Regions from separate parts of the Paenibacillus sp. FSL E2-0201 genome, predicted to be linked through region 2. Evidence: predicted binding sites of a transcription regulator. Region 2 holds the regulator's gene; the other holds the start of a gene.
The links. The regulator NrdR, encoded in region 2, represses ribonucleotide reductase genes. The targets are predictions, from matches to a motif close to AACACNATATATNGTGTT.

Region 1 (3,414 bases), 660 kb from region 2:
TCAGCCCCGTCTTTAATCATCTGCCCCCAATACTTCTTGATCTCCGAAATGGCGTTGTCTCTGTCACCTACCTGGATCAGTGCCTCAATGAAATGGTGAACCATATAGGGTGTGGTCATCGGAATGGGAGACGAATCCTGCTGAAGCCTGAGCAATATTTCCTTCCCACGCTCCTCTTCTTCAACAACTCCAGCAAGCACCATCCAAATTTGAGAAGCCCACGAAACCTGCCTAATGTCCCCGCTGACGAAATAGCTTAATTCAGAGTCCCATAAGTGTTCCAAAGTGGCTTGCGTAAGCTGTTCAATCGTCTGCCGCAAACCATCCTGTCGTTCATCTCCGAGAAGAACAGCCAGCTCCAGAGCGCATTTCAAGTTATAGATTAAGATGGCCTGCGCCGGAGCCTGTTTGTTCAGAGCCGGATGCCAGTCAATAAAAGCCCACCAAGTCTCATCGTCGGTCACAATGCCACGCTCATCCAATCGCTCTAAGGCTAATTCTATCTGCCGATAAGCAGACGGCCACAGCTCTTCCAACGTATTCCGGTCATCTGTAGCCAAGAAATAATCGCACAGAGTAGATACAAAAAAGAGTGAATAATCATAGAGATACGTATCGTCAGGGATCACATAGGGTTTCATGAACAAGTTGGCTGTGATCCGTCCCCGCTCATCAGGATAAGCTGCAAACAAGTATAGGCATCGCTTAACCAAATCGTTACCCGAGAATGTTTCGTAATTGGCCAGCGCCTGTAGCCGCAGATCCCCAAGCCACAGTCTGCGGTCCCGCTTAGGCCCGTCTTCGAAGACCTCCTGCATACATTCTTCGAGGGTCTTCACACTGACCCCATCAATGGCCTGCAGTTCGGCATCCAGGTGGTCCAGCGGAGCCAGAAAAGAGCGGTCAGCTGAGGTTTCTGCTGTACAGCTGATTTCGGCAAAGGATACTTTATATTTTGGTGACGTATCAAGAACTTTAAGCTTTACATACCGAAAGCTGTATCTACGCTCCAGATTTAGTGATGCAGGAAGCACATCCAGATGAACCCGCTCTTCCTGCAGCCATGAGCTGCTAAGCCAGCCGTCATACTCCGAGAAAGGTTCAGCCATCTCCACCGGCATTTCTCCGAGGGTGATCTGCAGATGCAGCGGAGCATCCGGAGGGCTGCCTATAGGAATGATCTGTATCGTCAACCGTCCAACCAGATGTTCTCCGAAATCCAGAATAACCTCCTCCCCCTTCCCAAATACAATGGAAGAAAGGGTCTCCGCATTTTGAATCGTCTCAATTTGCCAACCATGCACCGCTAGTTCACTCTTTACAACCCGGACCATCTGCTTCGGTGAACATTTTCGGTAAATAAGCTTCGGCAGAAGCTGCTCTGCGGTTAAAGCAAATGCCTCATTTTTATGGATAGTTACTGCTTGCTGGCGCTGCATCGCTTGAGTCATAACCAATCTCCTCCTTCGTTTGTCTTATTCCCCCTCTAGTAAACCTCAATTCCACTTGCCTGAACATGCAGTGAATACAGGTAATCTTACTCTTATTACAGGTCTGTTCGACTTAGCATTGCTAGACAACTTCCACTAGTAAGGATGTACTTTTCATGTTGACTTTTCAACATATAGTGATTAAAATAAACAACGCACACTAAATATAGTATTCATATGATTTTCCAGTATTTATAGCTTATCTATTCAATCTTTACAGTATTTAAATTAGGTTTAATATATACAGGGGGAGAGACTCCATGCTAGTCGCATACGATTCGAAAACGGGAAACGTCAAACGCTTCATTGGTAAGCTTAAGCTGCCCGCTGTGCAGATTGAAGAGCATATGACCATTGATGAGCCCTACGTGCTTATTACATATACCACCGGCTTTGGACAGATTCCAGAGAAGGTGTCTATTTTTTTGAAGAACAATTATTCCAATTTGAAAGGCATCGCCGCCAGCGGCAACAAGAACTGGGGCGAGCTGTTCGCGCATAGCGCAGACTTGATTGCAGATCGGTACAACGTACCGGTTATCGGTAAATTTGAGCTATCGGGCACATTTGGCGATGTAGAACGAATTAAACAGGAGGTGAGCCGAGTTGCGGCATATTGAACTAAACAACATGTTGATGAAGAGAGACGAAACTGGTTTCTTTCAATTGGATAAAGACCTTGAGGCAGTAGCCGAATTTATGCGGGATGTAGAACGGCGGAGCTTGGTTTTTGAGAATACAAAAGCCAAGGTTGATTATATGATTGAACAGGATTTCTACGAAAATTTTTACGAACAGTACAGCTTAACTGAGATTGAAGAAGTCTACCAAATTACCCATTCTTACAACTTCAGCTTTCCATCCTATATGGCAGCTTCGAAGTTCTATACGGATTACGCTGTAAAAAGCAATGACCGCAAGCAATATCTGGAGCATTATCCGGACCGTGTGGCGGCAGTTGCCCTTCACCTAGGACGCGGTAACGCCGCTACTGCCGGCATGCTTGCCCGTTCGATGATGGAGCAGCGCCTGCAGCCAGCGACGCCTACCTTCTTGAATGCGGGCAAGAGCCGGCGCGGTGAGCTTGTCTCCTGCTTCCTGATCGAAATGGACGACTCGCTTAATTCGATCAACTATGTGCTCAATACCTGCATGCAGCTATCGAAGATCGGCGGTGGCGTGGCTGTCAACCTGTCCAAGCTCCGTTCCCGCGGAGAGACCATCAAGGGTGTCGAGGATGCGGCTAAGGGCATTATACCTGTGCTCAAGCTGATGGAAGACGGCTTCTCCTATGCTGACCAGATGGGTCAACGTAAAGGCTCTGGAGCCGCCTACTACAACATTTTTGGCTGGGATGTTCTTGAATTTCTCGACAGCAAGAAGATCAACGCCGACGAAAAAACAAGGCTCAAAACCCTGTCCATCGGCCTGATTATTCCAAATCGCTTCTATAAACTGGCGAAGGACAATGAACCGCTGCATGTATTTGCCCCTTACAGTGTGTACAAGGCCTACGGCACGCATCTTGATGACATGGATTTGGATGATATGTACGATAAGCTGTTAGCCGATCCTCGTGTCAAAAAGAGAAAAGCTATGAGCGCGCGGGATATGCTGACCAAAATCGCCATGATCCAGCTGGAATCTGGCTATCCATATATTATGAACAAGAGCAATGCCAATGCGGCCCATGCCCTGAACAATGTCGGACAGATCAAAATGTCCAACCTCTGCACGGAAATTTTCCAGCTGCAAGAGACTTCAGAGATTAATGATTACGGGCAGGAGGATACCATCCGCCGTGATGTAAGCTGCAATCTGGCTTCTTTGAACATTGTCAACGTGATGGAGCATGGCAAAATCCGTGAATCGGTACATGAAGGTATGATCGCCCTGACCGCTGTCAGCGATATGACCAGCATCT
Region 2 (3,414 bases):
ATTATTAATTACAATGGGAATACTGAAGCTATTATGAGGTGAGTACATGATTATTGGCTTAACCGGAGGCATTGCATCCGGAAAAAGCACGGTGTCCGCACTGCTTGTGAGCAAGGGAGCGAGGCTGGTTGACGCGGATGTGATCGCCAGAGAGGTTATGCTCCCCGGTCATGAGGTGCTGGCTGCGGCTGTGAAACAATTCGGAAGCGAGATCCTCTCTCCGGATGGCACACTGAATAGGGGCAAGCTGGGGGACATTGTATTTCAAGACCCGGCGGCCCTGCAAGCCCTGAACAATCTGACGCATCCCGCAATCCGGCGGGAGATTAAAGAACGTATGAACAGCATGGGGGAAGAAGATCCAAAGAAGTTAACAATTGTGGATATCCCTCTTCTTTTCGAATCAGGACTCGAGAACATGTTCCATGAAATACTGGTGGTCTACGTGCCTCGTGAAGTGCAAATCGCTCGATTAATGGAACGTAACGGACTTTCTTTAGAACAAGCAGAAGCACGCTTAAATGCACAGATGGATATTGAAGCAAAGCGTAACAAAGCGGACTATATCATTGACAACAGTGGCGAACTTGCGCACACTGAGCAACAGGTTGCTGTTCTTTGGGACAGGCTGGGCTTATCATGAAATGGTTACGTAAAAAAAGAGTCCTTCTTCTGTTATTCATTGGTTTTACTGCGATATTGTTTCTGAGTACGAACTGGATGTCCTGGTTTTATCCGATCCATTATAAAGATGAGATCCGTAAGCACAGCGTTACGTACGATATTGACCCATTCCTAGTGGCTTCAATTATCCGAGTGGAAACGAACTTCAAAACTGGACGAGAATCCAAAAAAGGTGCTATAGGTTTAATGCAGCTTATGCCGGATACCGCCAAATGGGCCCTTGAAAAGGCCAAGCTCCCTGATGTATCTATGGAGGAGCTAAAGCATGAACCATCAGCAAATATTGAACTAGGTACCTGGTATCTTTCAACATTATCCCGTCAGTTCGAAGGTAAACGTACAGCGGTTATCGCTGCATATAATGCTGGACCGGGTAAAGTTCAAAAATGGCTGGATGAGGGGATTTGGGATGGAACGGATGCTACCATTAAGGACATTCCGTTTGGTGAAACCCGCCATTATGTACAGCGCGTCAACTATTACTATGATCAGTACACGGATATTTACAACGAATTCTAAAACCGTGTTATGTATAAAAAGAAGTACTAAACGATCTTGCGATCGTTTAATACTTCTTCAGTAAGCTTATGTGGACAGGTTATTTGTATTGACCTGCCAATTGTTGTTCTGCCAGGGTTACAAGACGTTTAGTGATGTAACCACCGATCGAACCATTTTCATAAGAAGTTTTATTGCCTTGGTAACCATCTGGGGAAAGCGTGATTCCGAGTTCTTGGGCAACTTCATATTTAAGTTGTTCCAAAGCACCGCGGGAATTTGGAGCTACAAGGTTATTGGAGCTGTTGTTTTGGCTCATTGCTGTTCACCTCCTCTGTTGGTAACTGTATTATGTGCCGGACTTGCCATAATCATTACAACAAATAAACGGTGATTTCTGGAAAAAATGAAATAGCCCTTCAAAAGCCGGATGCTTAACATACCGGGACAAAAAAACATTATGTAATAGGAAGTGATGAAGCTTATGAAATGCCCTTACTGCGATCACACAAATACTAAAGTACTCGACTCGCGACCAGCAAATGAGAATAAGTCCATCCGCCGCAGGCGTGAATGCGAGCGTTGCAGCAAACGGTTTACAACCTTTGAAATGATCGAGGAAACACCGTTAATCGTGATCAAAAAAGACGGGAGCCGTGAGGAATTCAGCCGTGATAAAATACTTCGGGGCTTAATACGTGCCTGTGAGAAACGGCCTGTCTCTGTAGAACGTTTAGAGAAGATCGTCTCTGAGGTAGAGAAATCCCTGCGAGGCATCGCCGTAGCTGAAGTGGAGAGCCAACAGATCGGTGAATTGGTTATGGAACAGCTCTATCCAGTAGATGAAGTCGCATACGTTCGTTTTGCGTCTGTATACCGTCAGTTCAAGGATATTAACATGTTTATGAAGGAACTGAAGGGTCTGTTATCTAAGAGTACTGGGGATCTGGACAGATTGTAGGGTTGTGGCTAGTCTAATGACTAAAAAAAGTGTTGACAGCGAAGGCGATTTTTTATATTATATAGGAGTCGCCTACGGCGCTTGATTTTGTCAGAATGACTTAAATACACCGAACTTGATTCTAAAATGTGTGATTACATACATCTGAAAATTACGTTTGGGGCCATAGCTCAGCTGGGAGAGCGCATCGCTGGCAGCGATGAGGTCAGGGGTTCGATCCCCCTTGGCTCCACCAAACTTCATATGGACTCTTAGCTCAGTTGGTAGAGCAGTAGACTCTTAATCTATTTGTCCAGGGTTCGAGCCCCTGAGAGTCCATCACAGAAAGAACGGCAGAGATGCCGTTCTTTTTTTTGCTATAATTAAGGCATTTGTCTTGGCTTGCTGGGCTGTTTGCAAAAATGGCGGAAGTGGCTAGCGTTTCTCATATCCGTCAATCTTCCTTCCTGTTATGAGCTTTGCGCCCTGATAATTCAATCCTTAATGATTCTCCGTTTAGATGCTTAAGCATCTAAACGGAGAATTGGACATCGCTTTTAAACCAACATTTCATAAACTAGAATGGGGGCGAACCATTCGTTCCATCAACGTGACTACCTGCTTGCGCGGAAGAAGTCGGCTTCCCTGGGATGCCCAATAATTTAGTTTTCCCGCGATAATGTAACTCCGTTTCTTTTCGATTCCCCGAAAGCCGGTCTTCACAACATCGATTGGAGAGGCGAGTTTTCTTCCTGAGGCAGCATCTGATCCAGTAACCTTAAAAAACTCCGTTTCAGTCGCACCAGGGCAAAGCGCCAAAATCCTAACGCCTCGATCGCGATTTTCTGCCCAGAGCGCCTCGGAGAAAGAGAGTACGAATGCTTTCGTTGCTGAATAAACGGCCATATAGGGTGCGGGCTGAAAGGCTGCAACAGAAGCGACATTAATAATAATACCGTCTTTGCGGCGTTGCATCTCCGGAAGAAACTGATGATTCATTGCGACTAAAGAAGCTATATTTAGGCGGATCTCTTCTTGCTCACGTTCTGGCGATATTTCCTCAAAGCGTCCAAAGGTTCCAAAGCCAGCATTATTGATCAAAATGTTTACTTGGAGTCCCAAAGTGCGAATCTGATCAGCCAGTTCTTCTACGGAGCCGGGCTTAGATAAATCCTGCGCTATGGAATAAGTGTGAATAGGGTATTTGGAAGCAAGCTCCAAAGCGAGGGAATCGAGTTTTTCTTTGGATCGGGCGACTAAAATGACATGGCATCCTTTTGCAGCTAATTCAG

Region 1: the regulator NrdR is predicted to act here: its motif matches at 1,647-1,664, upstream of nrdI (class Ib ribonucleoside-diphosphate reductase assembly flavoprotein NrdI).

Annotation. Positions count from the first base shown of each region.
Region 1 covers NZ_CP150154.1:1,585,035-1,588,448, reverse strand. Annotated here, with positions in the region: gene NSU15_RS07145 (sugar hydrolase) at 1-1,451, opposite strand, end outside; gene nrdI (class Ib ribonucleoside-diphosphate reductase assembly flavoprotein NrdI) at 1,751-2,110, shown strand; gene nrdE (class 1b ribonucleoside-diphosphate reductase subunit alpha) at 2,097-3,414, shown strand, end outside.
Region 2 covers NZ_CP150154.1:2,248,752-2,252,165, forward strand. Annotated here, with positions in the region: gene NSU15_RS09750 (manganese efflux pump) at 1-37, shown strand, start outside; gene coaE (dephospho-CoA kinase) at 47-643, shown strand; gene NSU15_RS09760 (lytic transglycosylase domain-containing protein) at 640-1,203, shown strand; gene NSU15_RS09765 (alpha/beta-type small acid-soluble spore protein) at 1,283-1,501, opposite strand; gene nrdR (transcriptional regulator NrdR) at 1,667-2,143, shown strand; tRNA gene NSU15_RS09775 (tRNA-Ala) at 2,303-2,378, shown strand; tRNA gene NSU15_RS09780 (tRNA-Lys) at 2,389-2,461, shown strand; gene NSU15_RS09785 (SDR family oxidoreductase) at 2,693-3,414, opposite strand, start outside.